Regions from separate parts of the Enterobacter sp. UPMP2060 genome, predicted to be linked through region 2. Evidence: predicted binding sites of a transcription regulator. Region 2 holds the regulator's gene; the other holds the start of a gene.

Region 1 (10,012 bases), on a different contig from region 2:
CGCTGAAGTCCTGGTGAAACGCATGCAGGCATCCGGCGCGCAGGCATACCTGGTGAACACCGGCTGGAACGGTACCGGCAAACGTATCTCCATCAAAGATACCCGCGCGATTATCGACGCCATTCTGGATGGTTCTCTGGACGACGCCGAAACCTTCACGCTGCCGATGTTTGACCTGGCGATCCCTACGTCGCTGCCGGGTGTGGATACGCATATCCTCGACCCGCGCAACACGTACGGTTCTCCAGAGCAGTGGCGCGAGAAGGCGGAATCTCTGGCGAAGCTGTTTATCGAGAACTTCGAGAAGTATACCGATACCCCGGCGGGTGCTGCGCTGGTGAGCGCGGGACCGAAGCTGTAGGTCAAAGCAAAAAGGCAACGAAAGTTGCCTTTTTTAATGTTTTCTCCCTCTCCCGTGGGAGAGGGCCGGGGTGAGGGCATCAGGCCGCACCTTTTTTTAACCCTCTTTCACCTGCCCCCGCGTCACCGGTACCGGCAGCCAGGCGCGAATGCTCAGCCCACCCCGCTCGCTGGTGCCAATCTCCAGCAGTCCGTTGTGGTTATCGATAATACGCTGAACAATCGCCAGGCCTAAGCCCGTGCCGCTGGTGCTGCGCGCGCTGTCGCCGCGCACAAACGGCTGGAACAGATGCTTACGCTGCTCGGGCTTGATGCCCGGACCGTCGTCTTCCACCTGGAACCAGGCGCGGTTGAGTTCAGACCCGCTGCTGACTTTAATCCAGCCATTGCCGTAGCGCGCCGCGTTGACCACCATATTCGCCACTGCACGTTTGATGGAGAGCGGGTGCATGCGTACCTGAATTTCACCCGCCTGCAGGTCGGTATCAATCTCGCGCTCGTAGCCGCTTTCCGCCGCCACCACTTCGCCCAGCACCGCGTTCAGATCCGCCATCTCCATCGGCATCTCCTGCCCGGTGCGCAGGTAGTCGATAAACTGCTCGATGATGGCGTTACACTCTTCGATGTCCTTGTTAATGGACTCGGCGAGATAACCGTCCTCTTCCCCCATCATCTCCGTCGCCAGACGAATACGCGTTAGCGGCGTGCGCAGGTCATGGCTGACGCCCGCCATCAGCAGCGTACGGTCATCCGCCAGCTGCTTCACGCCTGCCGCCATATGGTTAAACGCGCGCGTCACCGAACGGACTTCCGAGGCGCCATACTCGCGCAGCGGAGGTGGAATAATTCCTTTACCGACCTGCAGCGCAGCGTGCTCCAGGTCGACCAGCGGTCGGTTCTGGATACGGATAAATAGCCACGCGCCGCCTATCGCCAGCAGCATAATCGCCAGGGTGTAGCGGAACAGCGGCGAGAAGTCGCCCTGATGGATTTCGGTCAGCGGAACGCGCACCCAGATATTGGGTGACAGCCAGGTTTTCAGCCAGACGACGGGCGAGCTTTTGTTGACCTCAACGCGCACTTCCGTTGGGCCGCCCAGCTGCTGCGCCATCTGCTGGCTGAGGAATTCGTAGTGCTGCGCCCAGCGCAGGCCAGCGTCTTCCGCCGCTTCGTTGGAGTAGAGCGAAATGCCCAGCTCACGGTAGATTTCACGGCGAAACGCCGGGGGAACGACGAGCTGCGTGCCGTCCTCCAGCTGCAGTTTGTCGGTCATCAGCATACGGACTTCGTAGGCCAGGACCTTATTAAACTGCTGGAGGCTCGGCAGGATCGCAAAGTTCAGCACCACCAGATAGGTCGTCACCAGGCTGACGAACAGCAGGGTGACGATCAGCAACAGGGTGCGGGCAAACGAGCTACGCGGCGAGAAGCGCATTCGCCTCATGCTTTAGAGCCGTCCGGGACGAACACGTAGCCCAGACCCCATACGGTCTGAATATAACGAGGATGCGCAGGATCTTCTTCCACCATGCGGCGCAGGCGGGAGATCTGCACGTCAATGGAGCGTTCCATTGCGGAGTATTCGCGACCGCGCGCCAGGTTCATCAGCTTGTCGCGGGAAAGCGGTTCACGCGGGTGGCTGACCAGCGCTTTCAGAACCGCAAACTCGCCGCTGGTGAGCGGCATTGGCTCATCTTCACGGAACATCTCGCGCGTGCCGAGGTTCAGCTTGAACTTGCCGAAGGCAATGACGGCTTCTTCCTGAGACGGTGCGCCAGGCAGTTCGTTCGCCTGACGGCGCAGCACAGCGCGAATACGCGCCAGCAGTTCACGCGGGTTAAACGGTTTTGGAATGTAGTCATCTGCGCCGATTTCGAGGCCGACGATACGGTCAACTTCCTCACCCTTCGCCGTCACCATGATGATCGGCATCGGGTTGCTCTGGCTGCGCAGACGGCGGCAAATAGAAAGCCCGTCTTCGCCAGGCAGCATCAGGTCGAGAACCATCAGGTGGAAAGATTCACGGGTCAGCAGACGGTCCATCTGCTCAGCGTTCGCGACGCTACGAACCTGGAAGCCCTGCTCGGTCAGATAACGCTCCAGCAGCGCGCGCAGGCGCATGTCGTCATCCACGACCAGAATTTTGTAGTTCTCTTGCATTGTGTGTACTCCCAAAGGTTCGGATAGTCTTTGTAACAGCGTATTCTAAAAAAGTGCACGTATTCGACCAGTTAATTCTGGTATAAATTCTAGTCGAAATTGTTACAAAGCATATTTAACAGCAGCTTATCTGCTCATTTCATCACATAAATCATTATTAATCCTGTCTGTTACACTGTGCGGTACGTATTGTGCGCAAGACAGTTAACCGGCAGGCAGCAAAGGCTTTACCATGAAAACGCCCCTGATCACCCGCGAAGGGTACGAAAAGCTCAAAAAAGAGATGGATTACCTCTGGCGCGAAGAGCGTCCTGAAGTAACCAAAAAGGTGACCTGGGCAGCAAGCCTGGGCGATCGCAGCGAAAACGCTGACTACCAGTACAACAAAAAGCGGCTGCGCGAAATTGACCGCCGGGTTCGCTACCTGACGAAGTGTCTCGAGAATCTCAAAATTGTCGATTACTCCCCGCAGCAGGAGGGCAAAGTGTTCTTCGGCGCGTGGGTGGAGATTGAAAACGACGATGGCGACACTCTGCGTTTTCGCATTGTCGGCTACGATGAAATTTTTGGTCGTAAGGACTACATCTCCATCGACTCCCCGATGGCCCGCGCGCTGCTGAAAAAGGAAGTAGGCGATCTGGCCGTCGTTCAGACTCCAGCCGGTGAAGCCAGCTGGTACGTCAATGAGATCGTCTACGTAAAATAGTCCGAGAGCGCCCTCCCCGGCTGGCATTTTGCCGTGTCAGCCCGTATAACTATCCCCTGATTTTTCGACTCAACAGATGATAAAGCCATGATGAAAGATTCGCTCTGCCGCATTATTGCGGGTGATATTCAGGCCAGAGCCGAACAGGTAGAAGCTGCCGTTCGCCTGCTTGATGAAGGGAACACCGTGCCATTTATTGCACGCTATCGTAAGGAAGTCACCGGCGGTCTGGATGACACGCAGCTGCGTAACCTCGAGACCCGTCTGGGCTATCTGCGCGAGCTGGAAGAACGTCGTCAGGCGATCCTCAAATCCATCGGCGAACAGGGCAAGCTGACCAGCGAGCTTGAAAGCGCCATCAACGACACCCTGAGCAAAACCGAACTCGAAGATCTCTATCTGCCGTACAAACCGAAGCGCCGCACGCGCGGGCAGATTGCGATTGAAGCGGGTCTTGAGCCGCTGGCCGACCTGCTGTGGAACGAGCCGTCCCACGATCCGGAAACCGAAGCTGCCAAATTTATCGACGCCGACAAAGGCGTAGCGGACACCAAGGCCGCCCTCGACGGCGCGCGCTACATTCTGATGGAGCGCTTCGCCGAAGACGCCGCCCTGCTCGCTAAAGTGCGTGATTACCTGTGGAAGAATGCCCACATCGTCTCTACCGTCGTCGCGGGTAAAGAGGAAGAAGGCGCGAAATTCCGCGACTACTTCGATCACCACGAACCGATTTCTACCGCCCCTTCACACCGCGCGCTGGCGATGTTCCGCGGCCGCAACGAAGGCGTGCTCCAGCTCTCCCTGAACGCTGACCCGCAGTTTGACGAGCCGCCGAAAGAGAGCCACTGCGAGCAGATCATCATCGACCATCTCGGCCTGCGCCTGAACAACGCCCCGGCGGACAGCTGGCGCAAAGGCGTGGTGAGCTGGACCTGGCGCATCAAGGTGCTGATGCACCTCGAAACCGAGCTGATGGGCACCGTGCGCGAGCGCGCCGAAGATGAAGCGATTAACGTCTTCGCCCGTAACCTGCACGACCTGCTGATGGCCGCCCCTGCAGGCCTGCGCGCGACCATGGGTCTCGATCCGGGTCTGCGTACCGGCGTGAAGGTCGCTGTGGTTGACGGCACCGGCAAGCTGGTGGCGACCGATACCATCTATCCGCACACCGGCCAGGCAGCGAAAGCGGCCGTCGTGGTGGCGGCGCTGTGCGAAAAATACAATGTGGAGCTGGTTGCCATCGGCAACGGTACGGCTTCACGCGAAACCGAGCGTTTCTACCTCGACGTGCAGAAGCAGTTCCCGAAAGTGACGGCACAGAAAGTGATCGTCAGCGAAGCGGGGGCATCCGTCTATTCTGCGTCCGAGCTGGCGGCCCAGGAGTTCCCGGACCTGGACGTTTCCCTGCGCGGTGCGGTCTCTATCGCACGCCGCCTGCAGGATCCGCTGGCGGAGCTGGTGAAGATCGACCCGAAATCCATCGGCGTGGGCCAGTATCAGCACGACGTGAGCCAGACTCAGCTGGCGCGCAAGCTGGATGCGGTGGTGGAAGACTGCGTAAACGCCGTCGGCGTTGACCTGAACACCGCTTCCGTTCCCCTGCTGACCCGCGTGGCGGGCTTAACCCGCATGATGGCGCAGAACATCGTCGCCTGGCGTGATGAGAACGGCCAGTTCCAGAACCGTCAGCAGCTGCTGAAGGTGAGCCGTCTGGGGCCAAAAGCCTTTGAGCAGTGTGCGGGCTTCCTGCGCATCAACCATGGCGATAACCCGCTGGATGCCTCCACCGTGCACCCGGAGGCGTACCCGGTTGTGGAGCGCATTCTGGCCGCCACCCAGCAGGCGCTGAAAGATCTTATGGGTGACAGCAGCGCCCTGCGCAACCTGAAAGCCGTTGATTTCACCGATGACAAATTTGGTGTCCCCACCGTCACCGACATCATCAAAGAGCTGGAAAAGCCGGGCCGCGATCCGCGTCCTGAGTTCAAGACGGCGACCTTTGCTGACGGCGTGGAAACCATGAACGACCTGCTGCCCGGCATGGTGCTGGAAGGCGCGGTGACCAACGTCACTAACTTTGGCGCGTTTGTGGATATCGGCGTGCATCAGGACGGTCTGGTGCATATCTCTTCCCTTGCCGACAAGTTCGTTGAAGACCCGCACACCGTGGTTAAAGCGGGTGACATCGTGAAGGTCAAAGTGCTGGAAGTGGATCTGCAGCGCAAGCGTATCGCGCTGACCATGCGTCTGGACGAGCAGCCGGGCGACACCAGCGCGCGCCGCGGCGGCAATGGCGGTGGCCGCGAGCAGCAGCGCCCGGCCGCAAAAGCGGCAAAACCGCGCGGACGTGATGCTCAGCCTGCAGGCAACAGCGCGATGATGGATGCGCTGGCGGCAGCGATGGGTAAGAAACGCTAAGGCTGTCAATGCCCCTCACCCTAACCCTCTCCCCAAAGGGGAGAGGGGATCGCACGGTGCAGTCTTTCCCCCTCGTCCTCATGGGTGGGGGGAATAAATTCATATCGAAATATATGAAACCGATTGCATAGCCATATTTAAACCATGAATTATCACCCCGTTAACAAATACTCCCCTTTTTGTTTTCCAGGCAATTCAGCAAATATTGAGCCAGGTCAAACAGGCCGTAAATTAATACCGTAAACAACATTCCGTCACAGTTTTAATATTGCTGATAAAAACTATTCTCATTATCATCCCATAGTAGATAATTTAACCTTTCGTGGAATCAGGCGTTATGCAATTCACTCCAGACAGTGCATGGAAGATTACCGGTTTTACCCGCGAAATTAGCCCGGCCTATCGGCAAAAGCTGCTGTCACTGGGCATGCTGCCCGGCTCGTCATTCCAGGTCGTGCGCGTGGCGCCGCTGGGCGATCCGGTTCATATCGAAACCCGCCGCGTGAATCTGGTGCTGCGTAAGAAAGACCTCGCGTTAATAGAAGTCGAAGCCTTATCCCGATAACAAGCCAGCGGTTTCAGTGAGTCTAAAAAAATGAAAAAGTTAACTATTGGCTTAATTGGCAATCCTAATTCCGGCAAGACTACGCTTTTTAACCAGCTGACCGGAGCCCGCCAGCGCGTGGGCAACTGGGCGGGCGTGACGGTTGAGCGTAAAGAGGGCCAGTTCACGACAACGGACAACCAGGTGACGCTGGTTGACCTTCCCGGCACCTACTCCTTAACCACCATTTCGTCGCAAACCTCGCTCGATGAGCAGATTGCCTGCCACTATATTCTTGGCGGCGACGCGGACCTGCTGATCAACGTGGTCGACGCTTCCAATCTCGAACGTAACCTTTATCTGACGCTGCAGCTGCTGGAGCTGGGGATCCCCTGCATTGTGGCGCTCAACATGCTCGACATTGCGGAGAAACAAAAGCTGCGCATCGACGTCGATGCCCTCTCCGCGCGCCTGGGTTGCCCGGTCGTTCCGCTGGTCTCGACGCGCGCTCGCGGTATTGATGCGCTGAAGCTGGCCATTGACCGTCACCAGGGAAATCATGACATTGAGCTGGTGCATTACGCGAAGCCTCTCCTGCGCGAAGCCAATGTGCTGGCGCAGGAGATGGACCAAAGCATGCCTGCGAAACAGCGCCTGTGGCTTGGCCTGCAGATGCTGGAAGGGGATATCTACAGCCGCGCTTACGCCGGGCATGCGGCCGATAAGCTGGACGCCACGGTGGCCCGTCTTAGCGACGAGCTGGACGACCCGGCGCTGCACATCGCCGATGCGCGTTACCAGGCCATCGCCTCGATTTGCGACGTTGTCAGCAACGCCCTGACGGCAGAGCCCAGCCGCTTTACGGCAGCGGTGGATAAGGTCGTGCTTAACCGCTTCCTCGGTTTGCCCATCTTCCTGCTGGTGATGTACGTGATGTTCCTGCTCGCCATTAACATCGGCGGCGCCCTCCAGCCCATTTTCGACGCCGGTTCCGTCGCGGTCTTCGTGCACGGTATTCAGTGGGTGGGTTACACCCTGCACTTCCCTGAATGGTTAACCATCTTCCTCGCACAGGGGATCGGCGGCGGTATCAACACCGTTCTGCCTCTGGTGCCGCAGATCGGCATGATGTATCTGTTCCTCTCGTTCCTGGAAGATTCCGGCTACATGGCGCGCGCCGCGTTCGTGATGGATCGTCTGATGCAGGCGCTGGGTCTGCCAGGTAAATCCTTCGTCCCGCTGATTGTCGGCTTCGGCTGTAACGTACCGTCGGTGATGGGCGCACGCACCCTGGATGCGCCGCGTGAACGTCTGATGACCATCATGATGGCGCCGTTTATGTCCTGCGGTGCCCGTCTGGCCATCTTTGCGGTCTTTGCCGCAGCCTTCTTTGGTCAGCAGGGCGCGCTGGCGGTCTTCTCGCTGTATGTGCTGGGCATTGTGATGGCGATCCTCACCGGTCTGATGCTGAAGCACACCATCATGCGCGGTGAAGCGTCACCGTTTGTAATGGAGCTGCCGGTGTATCACGTGCCGCATCTGAAAAGCCTGGCAATCCAGACCTGGCAGCGCCTGAAGGGCTTTGTGCTGCGCGCCGGTAAGGTGATTGTCATCGTCAGCATTTTCCTGAGCGCACTGAACAGCTTCACCCTCAGCGGGCAGGCGGCAGATAACATCAACGACTCTGCCCTCGCCTCCGTCAGCCGCATCATCACGCCGGTCTTCAAACCGATTGGTGTGCATGAGGATAACTGGCAGGCGACCGTCGGGCTGTTCACCGGCGCGATGGCGAAAGAGGTGGTTGTCGGCACCCTGAACACGCTTTACACCGCAGAGAACATTCAGGAACAGGAATTTAATCCGGCAGAGTTTCATCTCGGTCATGAACTGCTGGGTGCCGTAGAGGAAACCTGGCAGAGCCTGAAAGACACCTTCAGCCTGAGCGTGCTGGCGAACCCTATTGAGGCCAGCAAAGGCGACGGCGAAATGGCAACAGGTGCCATGGGCGTGATGGGCGAGAAATTTGGCAGCGCGTCCGCGGCCTACAGCTACCTCATCTTTGTTCTGCTCTACATTCCGTGCATCTCCGTGATGGGGGCGATTGCCCGCGAGTCCAGCCGCGGCTGGATGGGCTTCTCCATCCTGTGGGGGTTAAACATTGCGTACTCGCTGTCGACGCTCTTTTATCAAACCGTTAATTTCAGCCAGCATCCGCGCTACAGCCTGGTCTGCATTCTCGCGGTTGTGCTGTTTAACGTGATAGTGCTCGGTTTACTGCGGCGTGCGCGCAGCCGCGTCGACATTGACCTGCTGGCAAACCGTAAAACCGCCGCGACCTGCTGCAGCAGCCCGGCGGGCGACTGTCACTAAGGAGTAAACCATGGCATCGTTGATTCAGGTTCGTGACCTGCTGGCACTGCAAGGGCGAATGGAGGCGAAACAGCTGAGCCTCAGCCTGCATACGCCGCAGCCGATGATCGATGCCATGCTGGAAAGACTGGAAGCCATGGGGAAAGCCGTGCGGATTCAGGAAGAAGCGGACGGTTGTCTCTCCGGCAGTTGTAAAAGCTGTCCGGAAGGAAAGGCCTGCCTCAGGGAGTGGTGGACGCTGCGTTAACAAAGCCGGGCATCGCTGCCCGGCTTTATCGTATTACTTGTAGACGTCCGCCGTTGCGCGTACGTTTTTGGTCTGTTTTTCTGCACTGGTGACGACATAGTACGTTCCGCCCAGCTCATCCGCTTTCTTCGACAGCTCTCTGCGAGCATCCATCGGTGCGGTGGTGTCAGACGTAGAAATCTCACCAATTTTCGTCAGATTCATGCCGGCAACTTTATCTTTTTCCAGCTCTTTTGCCGCAAAGACGCCAAATGACAGTGACCCAATAACCAGAGAAGTGACAATACCTGTAACAAGTTTCATAGCCTGACTCTCCATAGGATTGTTGTTTTGATTATCGTAGGCAGAACAACCGCAACGACATCTGGAGTATGGTTGCGGTGTGTTACTTTTTCCAGGCAGGATAGAAAATAATCAGTCGAAACGTTGACTTAACGCAATCAGCGCTGAACAAAATTCCGTCGGATGAGAGATAAACGGGGCATGTGCGGCTTTGGCAATAATCTGCGATTCACTCTCCGGCCAGAGCGAATCCAGCAGCGGAACCACTTTGCGCGGCACAATCCCGTCGAGATAACCGTAGATACGCAGGTGCGGCACCGTCAGCGCGGCCAGCGGCTCGCGCAGGTCAACCGTTTTCAGGAGCTCAAGTCCGCCGTTTAGCACCTCAACCTCCGGCATCGGCAGCGAAAGCACGGTCTGCTTCAGCGTTCGGGCATCCTTACGCGCGGTGTCAGTGCCCATTGTCTGCAATGCCAGGAACCGCTCTACGGTCCGCTGGAAATCTTCGCTCAGCTGCTGCTGGAAGCCCGCCAGCACGTCAGGCTTGATCCCCGGCCACTCTTCCTGCGCGCTAAAACAGGGCGACGACGCCACCGTCACCAGCGCTTTTACGCGGTCAGGCCGCGACAGCGCAATCTGGCTCGCCACCAGCCCGCCCAGGCTCCAGCCCAGCCAGACCGCGTTTTGCGGCGCAGCGTCCAGAACCTGCTGCGCCATTTCATCAAGCGACAACGCGCCATACCCGCGGCTGCGGCCAAAGCCGGGTAAATCCACCAGATGCAGCGTGAAATGCGAGGCAAGTTCCTCACGTATGCAATGCCATATCTCCGCATTCAGGCCCCATCCGTGCAGCAGCACAAGATGGCAATTTCCTGTCCCTACGGTCTGCCACCACAGCGTCTTCATCAGTTACTGTTCTCTTTTT
Region 2 (10,012 bases):
CAACGTGATCAAAGAAATTGCGGTGCATAAAGCTATGGTAGCTTTCCGGGTGGTCTTTCGGTAAGCCAACGTATTCATCCATATTGAAGGTCACAACATGTTTAAAGCTAACCTGGCCTGCTTTATGCATCTCAACCAGCGCCTTATAGGCGGTCAGCGGCGTGCCGCCTGTCGGAAGTCCAAGAACGAAAGGACGATCGGCGGTCGGTTTAAAGGCGTTAATACGGTTAACGATATGGCGAGCGGCCCATTTACCGACTTGTTCAGCAGTTGCCAGGGGAATCAGTCTCATTGTTCACCTCAAGAGTTTAAGTAGAAGAGTGGGCGGATGGCTATCGGGACCTGATACTTAAGCGTAACCTGGAAACTTTCAGGCCGGATCAATCCGTCTTGATTTTTTGAATGATAAAATAAGTTTTCGCTGTTAGCCAGTATAAGGGAGGGTGAATAACGATATTTGGTGACAAAAATCACAAAAAGTACGCTTTTAATTTGCGATACGAATTAATTTTTCACACACTCACAATGCCAGTGAAGCATCAACTGTATCTATAGTTCGTGACACAATAAAAAACAGAGCTGAGAACATGCCTTAAACGGGTCTCATAGGGGGAAGAAAGTGAGTATTCTAGGTTATTTACAAAAGGTTGGCCGCGCGCTTATGGTGCCGGTCGCCACGCTGCCTGCCGCAGCCATCCTGATGGGTGTCGGCTACTGGATCGACCCCAACGGCTGGGGTAATACCAGCGCGCTGGCGGCGTTCTTTATCAAGTCAGGTTCCGCCATTATCGACAACATGTCCGTGTTGTTCGCGATTGGTGTGGCTTACGGTATGTCCAAAGACAAAGACGGTGCCGCTGCGCTGACCGGTTTTGTCGGTTTCCTCGTGTTAACCACCCTCTGCTCGCCTGCAGCGGTGGCCATGATCCAAAAAATTCCGGCGGACCAGGTTCCGGCGGCGTTCGGTAAGATCAGCAACCAGTTTGTCGGTATCCTTGTGGGTATCATCTCCGCCGAACTGTATAACCGCTTCAGCAGCGTAGAGCTGCCAAAAGCGCTCTCCTTCTTTAGCGGTCGCCGCCTGGTTCCTATCCTGACCTCGTTTGTGATGATCGTTGTTGCGTTCATCATGATGTACGTCTGGCCGATGATCTTCGACGGTCTGGTGAACTTCGGTGAGCACATCCAGAAACTGGGTTCTGTCGGTGCGGGCGTGTACGCGTTCTTCAACCGTCTGCTGATCCCGGTCGGTCTGCACCACGCGCTGAACTCCGTATTCTGGTTCGACGTTGCCGGTATTAACGATATCCCTAACTTCCTGGGTGGCGCACAGTCCATCGAAGCAGGTAAAGCGGTTGTCGGTATCACCGGTCGTTACCAGGCGGGCTTCTTCCCGATCATGATGTTTGGTCTGCCGGGTGCTGCGCTGGCTATCTACCACTGCGCGCGTCCAGAGAACAAAGCAAAAGTGCTGGGTATCATGATGGCGGGGGCGTTCGCGGCCTTCTTCACCGGTATCACCGAGCCGCTGGAGTTCTCCTTCATGTTCGTGGCGCCGGTTCTGTATGTGATCCACGCCGTGCTGACTGGTATCTCCGTGTTCATCGCTGCCAGCATGCACTGGATTGCCGGTTTCGGCTTCAGCGCCGGTCTGGTGGATATGGTGCTGTCGTCCCGTAACCCGCTGGCGACCCACTGGTGGATGCTGATCCCGCAAGGTCTGGTGTTCTTCGCGATCTACTACATGGTGTTCCGTTTCACTATCACCAAATTCAACCTGATGACCCCGGGTCGTGAACTGGCCGTGGCCGGTAGCGAAGCGGATGGTCAGGATGTGAACGTGAGCGGTGCTGAGGATCAGGACGTTTCAGGCCTGGCGCGTCAGTACATCGCCGCTGTCGGCGGTTCTGACAACCTGACCGGTATCGACGCCTGTATCACTCGTCTGCGTCTGAACGTCAAAGACTCTTCCCTGGTGAACGAAGCGCTGGCTAAACGTCTGGGTGCTTCCGGCGTTATCCGCCTGAACAAAACCAGCGTGCAGATTATCGTTGGCTTCGTGGCAGAGAAAATTGCTAACGCCATGAAAACCACTGGTCCGGTAGCCGCAGCAGACGCTTCTGCCGCACCTGCCGCCGCGCCAGCGGCCGCAAAACCGCAGGCGGTACCGAACGCCAAAACGGTAGCCGCGCTGGTTTCGCCGGTAACCGGTGAAGTCGTTGCGATTGAGCAGGTGCCTGACGAAGCCTTCGCCAGCAAAGCGGTTGGTGACGGTGTGGCGGTGAAACCAACGGAAAAAACCGTTGTGTCTCCGGCGGCCGGTACCATCGTGAAAATCTTCAACACCAACCACGCGTTCTGCCTCGAAACCGAAAATGGCGCGGAGATCGTTGTCCATATGGGTATCGATACCGTTGCGCTGAACGGTCAGGGCTTTACTCGCCTGGTGGAAGAGGGCGCTGAAGTGGTGGCCGGGCAGCCGATTCTGGAAATGGATCTGGACTTCCTGAACGCCAACGCGCGCTCCATGATAAGCCCGGTCGTTTGCAGCAACATCGATGACTTCAGTGGCCTGGTCATTCAGGCGAAAGGTCAGGTTGTTGCGGGTCAAACACCGCTGTATGAGATTAAAGGCAAGTAATCGCTCCTGAGTAGAGTCATGCCTTAAGCGGCGGGGGATATCCTCCGCCGCTTTTTTTTGCAGCAAAAGCCCCCATTATTTTCTTCAGAGACGTTTTAAGGGTTGTCACTACGTCCGGCTTATAAGATCATATGCCGTTATACGTTGTTTACGCTTTGAGGAATCCACGATGAGTGAGGCAGAAGCCCGCCCGAGTAACTTTATTCGTCAGATCATCGATGAAGATCTGGCCAGTGGTAAGCACACCACAGTTCATACCCGTTTCCCGCCGGAGCCGAACGGCTACCTGCATATCGGGCATGCGAAGTCCATCTGCCTGAACTTTGGCATTGCGCAAGACTACCAGGGACAGTGCAACCTGCGTTTCGATGACACCAACCCAGTAAAAGAAGACATCGAATACGTTGAGTCCATCAAGAATGACGTGCAATGGCTGGGCTTCAACTGGTCTGGCGATATCTGCTACTCCTCTGACTATTTTGATCAGCTGTACGCCTACGCGGTTGAACTGATCAACAAGGGTCTGGCGTATGTTGACGAACTGTCTGCTGATGAAATCCGTGAATATCGCGGTACGCTGACCGCCCCGGGCAAAAACAGCCCGTTCCGCGATCGCAGCGTGGAAGAGAACCTGGCGCTGTTTGAAAAAATGCGTGCCGGCGGCTTCGAAGAAGGCAAAGCGTGCCTGCGTGCCAAAATCGACATGGCGTCTCCGTTCATCGTGATGCGCGATCCGGTGCTGTACCGCATTAAGTTTGCGGAACACCATCAGACCGGCAACAAGTGGTGCATCTACCCGATGTACGACTTTACCCACTGCATCAGCGATGCGCTGGAAGGCATTACGCACTCCCTGTGTACGCTGGAGTTCCAGGACAACCGTCGTCTGTACGACTGGGTGCTGGACAACATCACCATTCCTGTACATCCGCGCCAGTACGAGTTCTCTCGTCTGAATCTGGAATACACCGTGATGTCCAAGCGTAAGCTGAACCTGCTGGTGACCGACAAGCACGTTGAAGGCTGGGATGACCCACGTATGCCAACCATCTCTGGTCTGCGTCGTCGTGGTTACACAGCTGCCTCTATTCGTGAGTTCTGCAAACGCATCGGCGTGACCAAGCAGGACAACACCATCGAGATGGCCTCCCTTGAATCCTGCATTCGCGAAGATCTCAACGAAAACGCCCCGCGCGCGATGGCCGTTATCGACCCGGTGAAACTGGTTATCGAAAACTATCCGCAGGGTGAAAGCGAGCTGGTCTCCATGCCTAACCATCCGAACAAACCGGAAATGGGTAGCCGTGACGTGCCGTTCAGCGGTGACATCTGGATTGACCGCGCTGACTTCCGCGAAGAAGCCAACAAGCAGTACAAGCGTCTGGTGCTGGGTAAAGAAGTGCGTCTGCGTAATGCCTACGTCATCAAAGCCGAACGCGTAGAGAAAGATGCGGAAGGGAATATCACCACCATCTTCTGTTCATATGACGCTGAAACGCTGAGCAAAGATCCGGCGGATGGCCGCAAGGTGAAAGGCGTGATTCACTGGGTGAGCGCTTCCCACGCGCTGCCGGTAGAAATTCGTCTGTACGATCGTCTGTTCAGCGTGCCTAACCCAGGTGCAGCGGAAGACTTCCTGGCGACCATCAACCCGGAATCTCTGGTGATCAAGCAGGGTTATGCGGAGCCTTCTCTGAAAGCCGCTGAAGCGGGCAAAGCGTTCCAGTTCGAACGTGAAGGTTACTTCTGCCTGGACAGCCGTTACAGCACGGCGGAAAAACCGGTATTCAACCGTACCGTAGGCCTGCGTGATACCTGGACGAAGATCGGCGAATAATATTGCTGGTCTGGTCAATGAGAGACAAACGCCGCACTATGCGGCGTTTTTTTATTTAACGATCAGGGTATTAAGACAGGGCCTAAAAAGGCGTCACAAAAATATCAGGTCAATGAGGTGCTACTTATTTTTCAAAAAAAAAGTTTGTATCATTGCGGAAATTAAAAAGGTTATAAAAAAGGAAAGGATTCTCACGTCTAGCCACTGAAATACCTGATAATTCCCCGCCATTCCTCGCCTCCTCACAAATGTTACAAAGCGCTACCAATTATGTGCACTTCGTCATAGTCCTGACTTTTGTCCGCTAAAAAGCATTGATAATTCGCGTCGCGAAAAATAACCTAAAGACGGTAGTTAATTCGAGGGTATTTAAAGCTACCCCTGACCATTTGGTCTTTTTTATTTACGCCGCTTCAGGCGTTTTAATTCGTCAAAGAGGAATAATCTATGCGTACGTTCAGTGGCAAACGTGGTGCGCTGGCGCTGGCTATTGCCGGTGTGACAGCAATGTCGGGTCTGGTGGTGACACCAGAGGCGAAAGCGGCGGGCTTCATCGATGATTCTACCCTCACGGGCGGTATTTATTACTGGCAGCGTGAACGTGACCGTAAAGACGTCACCGAAGACAAATACAAAACCAACCTTTCTCACTCCACCTGGAACGCCAACCTGGACTTCCAGTCAGGCTATGCCGCGGACATGTTCGGTCTGGATATTGCTGCGTTTACCGCGATTGAAATGGCGGAAAACGGCGACAGCGCCCACCCGAACGAAATTGCCTTCTCCTCCAGCAACAAAGCCTATAAAGAAGACTGGTCCGGGGATAAGAGCGGTATCAGCCTTTACAAAGCCGCTGCAAAATTTAAATACGGTCCGGTTTGGGCGCGCGGTGGTTATATTCAGCCAACTGGCCAGACTCTGTTAGCACCGCACTGGAGCTTTATGCCGGGTACCTATCAGGGTGCCGAAGCCGGGGCGAACTTTGACTACGGTGATGCGGGTGCGTTGAGCTTCTCCTATATGTGGACCAACGAGTACAAAGCACCGTGGCACATCGAAATGGACAAGTTCTACCAGAACGATAAAAAAACCAAAGTCGATTACCTGCACTCGCTGGGCGCGAAGTACGACTTCAAAAACGATCTGGTGCTAGAAGCGGCATTTGGTCAGGCACAGGGCTATGTCGATCAGTACTTTGCTAAGGCCAGCTATAAATTCGATGTCGCGGGTAGCCCGCTGAGCACCAGCTACCAGTTCTACGGTACGCGCGACAAAGTCAGCAACGGTGGCGTCAACGACATTTATGACGGCACCGCGTGGCTGCAGGCGTTAACCTTCGGCTACAAGGTCGGTCAGGTTGATTTGCGTCTGGAAGGCACATGGGTGAAGGCGGAAGGGCAGCAGGGCTACTTCCTGCAGCGTATGACCCCGACCTACGCCTCCTCCAACGGTCGTCTTGATATCTGGTGGGATAACCGCTCAGACTTCAACGCCGACGGCGAGAAAGCGGTCTTCTTCGGCGCAATGTATGACCTGAAAAACTGGAACCTGCCTGGCTGGGCGGTGGGCGCTTCTTACGCTTACGCCTGGGACGCAAAACCTGCCGATATGGCCACGCCGGACGCATATTACGATCCCAACTATCGCCTGAAAGAGTCTTCCTACAGCCTCGATGCTATCTATACCCTGCAGGATGGCCGTGCGAAAGGCACGATGTTCAAACTGCACTTCACCCAGTATGACAACCACTCCGATATCCCGAGCTATGCGGGCGGTTACGGCAACATCTTCCAGGATGAGCGTGATGTGAAATTCATGGTTATTGCCCCATTCACCATCTTCTGATGAACGCACCGGCGGGCTGAGTCCCGCCGGTATGGAGACTGCACATGATGAAAAAAATCGTAATCGTCGCGTTGCTGGCATCAGGGCTGGTGGCGTGTGCTCAGAATCAGGCGCCGAAAGAGGACTCCCGTCTGAAGGAGGCGTATAGCGCCTGCATAAATACTGCGGAAGGATCGCCGGAGAAAATTCAAGCCTGTCAGAGCGTGCTGAACGTGCTGAAGAAAGAGAAAGCGCATGAGCAGTTCGCGACGCAGGAAAACGTCCGCGTGATGGATTATCAGGCCTGTATCCAGGCGCGTAAAACCGGTAACGATCAGGAAGTGGCGAAGCGTTGCGACCAGATTTGGAAAGAAATACGTAGCAATAACAGTAACTAATTCGCTGTTATCATGCCCGGTGGCTCTGCGCCACCGGGCTTTTTTTTGGCAAAAAAAAGCCAACCTTGCGGCTGGCTCAGAGTATGAGTCTTATTATTTCGCGTCGTGCGCGTGATCGTCTTCGCGGCAATCGCCTTCAGCGCAGTGACCGTAAAGGTACAGGCTGTGGTTCGTCAGGCGGATGCCATGACGCGCCGCGATTTCACGCTGGCGCGCTTCGATGGAATCATCGCTGAATTCAATGACCTTGCCGCAATCGAGGCAGATCAGGTGATCGTGGTGCTGCTGCTGGGTCAGTTCGAAAACAGATTTACCGCCTTCGAAATTATGACGGGTAACAATGCCCGCGTCATCAAACTGGTTCAGCACGCGATAGACGGTAGCCAGCCCAATCTCTTCACCCATGTCGATAAGACGTTTATAAAGGTCTTCCGCACTGACATGGTGATTGTCTGGACCCTGAAGCACTTCAAGGATTTTTAACCGAGGAAGCGTAACTTTCAGGCCAGCCTTCTTTAATGCGGTATTGTTGTCAGTCATGCGGAATCTGTCCTGTTGCTAAACGATTCACTTCTGTAGGAAGTGACAGAAAATGCACCCGGGATAATGCGTCTCATTATAGAACTGCCATGGCTAAATGAAAACTGCAAGTCTCAGGCAAAATATGCTTATAAAAACGTGGTATCACCAACAAACTTGCTCAATGGAAAACCACGTTTTATCAGGGAGACATTGTACAGGTCTGGGCGAAAAAGTTAAAAGATTGTAGCGATTAATTTAATCGGTTTGACCTGGAGCATGGGCGCAACCGCAGTTGCGCCGCGATAAAATCAGGCGTTCAGAATATCATCCAGGTGCAGTTCTTCACGGATCTGCTTCACCCACTTCTCAACGCGCTCTGCGGTCAGTTCTGGCTGACGGTCTTCGTCGATGGCCAGGCCTACGAAATGATCGTCATCGGCCAGGCCTTTAGACGCTTCGAAGTGGTAACCGGCGGTCGGCCAGTGGCCTACGATAACCGCGCCGTTCGGCTCAATGATATCGCGGATGGTGCCCAGCGCGTCACAGAAGTATTCGGCGTAGTCTTCCTGATCGCCACAGCCAAACAGGGCGACCAGCTTACCGTTGAAGTCCACTTCTTCCAGCGTCGGGAAGAAATCATCCCAGTCGCACTGGGCTTCACCGTAGTACCAGGTTGGGATACCCAGCAGCAGAATGTCATAGCCTTCCAGATCTTCTTTGCTGCTCTTGGCGATGTCATGCACATCAGCAACGTCTTTACCGAGCTGTTTTTGAATGTTTTTTGCGATATTTTCGGTATTGCCGGTATCACTGCCAAAGAAAATGCCGATGATTGCCATGAGTAAAATAACCTCTTGAAACTTAATAGTATGGTGGCGCAATTTGGCCACGGATAAGGGCAATAATAGCAGAACTGGCAACCCTGCGGAAACAGCTATCGCGCAGGACTGCACTCTGTGCTACATGAAAAGGGCGATAAAGGGGATTTTCAGACTTATGCCTGGCTGCGTAACGTCTCAAGCTGGACGAGCAACATCTCTTCAATGAGCTCGCTGCGGCTGATATTTCGCGCGTCAGCCAGCTCGTTCAGCGCATCGACGGCGTCGGCGTTAAGCTTCAGTTCGACACGCTTAAGCCCACGATTTTTATCGCGTTTAAGCTGGTTGCGTTTATTGATACGCAGCTGTTCATCGCGCGAAAGCGGATTCGTCTTGGGTCGTCCCGGGCGACGCTCATTCGCGAACAGATCTAGTGTCGTACGGTCCGTTTGTTCTTTGGCCATGATTCTGAGACTTCGGGGGAAACACGCCGCCCTGCTAATGCCCGGGCGATAAGCGCGCCATCATACATCACCAAAAACGGCACGCCAACGACTGGAAGCCCGCAGCCTTCCAGTCGCTTTCTTTTTAATCAATTTGCAGTATCAGCAAGATAGCGGCGAATGGCGCGCAGCACAGCATCCGGTTTTTCCGCATGCACCCAGTGCCCGGCACCGGCAATCACGTGGGCGCGAGCCTGCGGGAATTGGGCCAGCAGCGTGTCGCGGTACGCGTCGGTAACGTAAGGTGAGTTTCCGCCGCGAATAAAGAGAGTAGGGTGTGGCCAGGCGGGGACGGTTTCCCAGCCCACGATGTTATTGTATTGCTCCCAGAGCACCGGCACGTTAAAACGCCATTGCCCGTCAACAAATGACTTCAGCAGGAACTGCACGACGCCTTCTTCATCAAGATGCTCACGCATGACGGCAGCCGCCTGTTGGCGCGTCGCGACACCCGCTTCTGTGACCGCATTGATGGCGGCAAAAATCTCGTCGTGACGGCGGACGTCATAATCCACGGGCGCGACGTCAATCACCACCAGGCCGCTAATACGGTCCGGGGCCAGTGCCGTCAGGGCCATCACCGCTTTGCCACCCATTGAATGCCCGATGAGGGTCACCTTTTGCAGGTCGTGGGCATCCAGCGTATCCAGCAGATCCTGTGCCATCGCCGCGTAGGTCATCTCGTCGGAACGCCCGGAAAGACCATGATTGCGCATATCGACCTGTAAAATATCGTGGTCGGTAACCAGATCGCGCGCCAGCACGCCCAGGTTATCCAGACTGCCAAAAAGCCCGTGAACCAGTACGATGGGAGAATTATTGTTCGGCGATTGTGCAGTTTGCGCTCGGGTATTCAATTTCATGGCAAAGTTCTTTTTTTACGTATGTCAGGTTAGGGTATCATGTTGACCATTCTGCCGCCCGGCTGCAAGGTTCCAGTTTAATCTGACTTTTGCGGCCAACCTGGTTTGACGCTATCCGCTGTTGGGATTTGACCTTATAATCCCAATGACTTGTATTCAGATAAGATATCGCACTGGATTAAGATGAAAACAATCGAAGTTGATGACGAACTCTATCAGTATATTGCCAGCCAGACGCGGCATATCGGGGAGAGCGCGTCCGACATTTTACGGCGCATGCTTAAAATTTCCGCCGCTTCACAGCCTGCTACCCCAGTCACCAAAGATGTCGTGTCTCAGCCGAGCGTTGTTGCACAAGCAAAACCTGCCGTGACGCCGGCAAAAGATAAAGTGCGCGCGATGCGCGAGCTGCTGCTCTCCGATGAATACGCGGAGCAGAAAAAAGCGGTAAACCGCTTTATGCTGGTGCTGTCTACACTTTACTCACTGGATAACAAAGCGTTTGCTGAAGCGACCGAGTCGCTTCACGGCCGTACTCGCGTCTATTTCGCGGGCGACGAGCAGACGCTGCTGCAAAATGGCAATCAAACCAAACCTAAACATGTT

The links. Region 2 encodes Fur, which represses iron uptake genes when iron is present. Its sites were predicted from a motif close to ATAATAATGAGAACNACTATCAA; they were not measured.
Region 1: feoA (ferrous iron transporter A) is a predicted target of Fur. The motif match lies at 5,919-5,941, and genes of this name have one in related genera.

What each region holds. Positions count from the first base shown of each region.
Region 1 covers NZ_JBSKJQ010000008.1:48,433-58,444, forward strand. Annotated here, with positions in the region: gene pckA (phosphoenolpyruvate carboxykinase (ATP)) at 1-361, shown strand, start outside; gene envZ (two-component system sensor histidine kinase EnvZ) at 458-1,804, opposite strand; gene ompR (osmolarity response regulator transcription factor OmpR) at 1,801-2,520, opposite strand; gene greB (transcription elongation factor GreB) at 2,753-3,226, shown strand; gene ACWKXN_RS16075 (Tex family protein) at 3,314-5,644, shown strand; gene feoA (ferrous iron transporter A) at 5,982-6,209, shown strand; gene feoB (Fe(2+) transporter permease subunit FeoB) at 6,240-8,558, shown strand; gene feoC ([Fe-S]-dependent transcriptional repressor FeoC) at 8,569-8,805, shown strand; gene ACWKXN_RS16095 (YdgH/BhsA/McbA-like domain containing protein) at 8,839-9,108, opposite strand; gene bioH (pimeloyl-ACP methyl ester esterase BioH) at 9,220-9,993, opposite strand.
Region 2 covers NZ_JBSKJQ010000001.1:124,676-134,687, forward strand. Annotated here, with positions in the region: gene nagB (glucosamine-6-phosphate deaminase) at 1-292, opposite strand, end outside; gene nagE (N-acetylglucosamine-specific PTS transporter subunit IIBC) at 620-2,641, shown strand; gene glnS (glutamine--tRNA ligase) at 2,811-4,478, shown strand; gene chiP (chitoporin ChiP) at 4,926-6,323, shown strand; gene chiQ (ChiQ/YbfN family lipoprotein) at 6,371-6,700, shown strand; gene fur (ferric iron uptake transcriptional regulator) at 6,794-7,240, opposite strand; gene fldA (flavodoxin FldA) at 7,531-8,061, opposite strand; gene ybfE (LexA regulated protein) at 8,217-8,504, opposite strand; gene ybfF (esterase) at 8,633-9,406, opposite strand; gene seqA (replication initiation negative regulator SeqA) at 9,590-10,012, shown strand, end outside.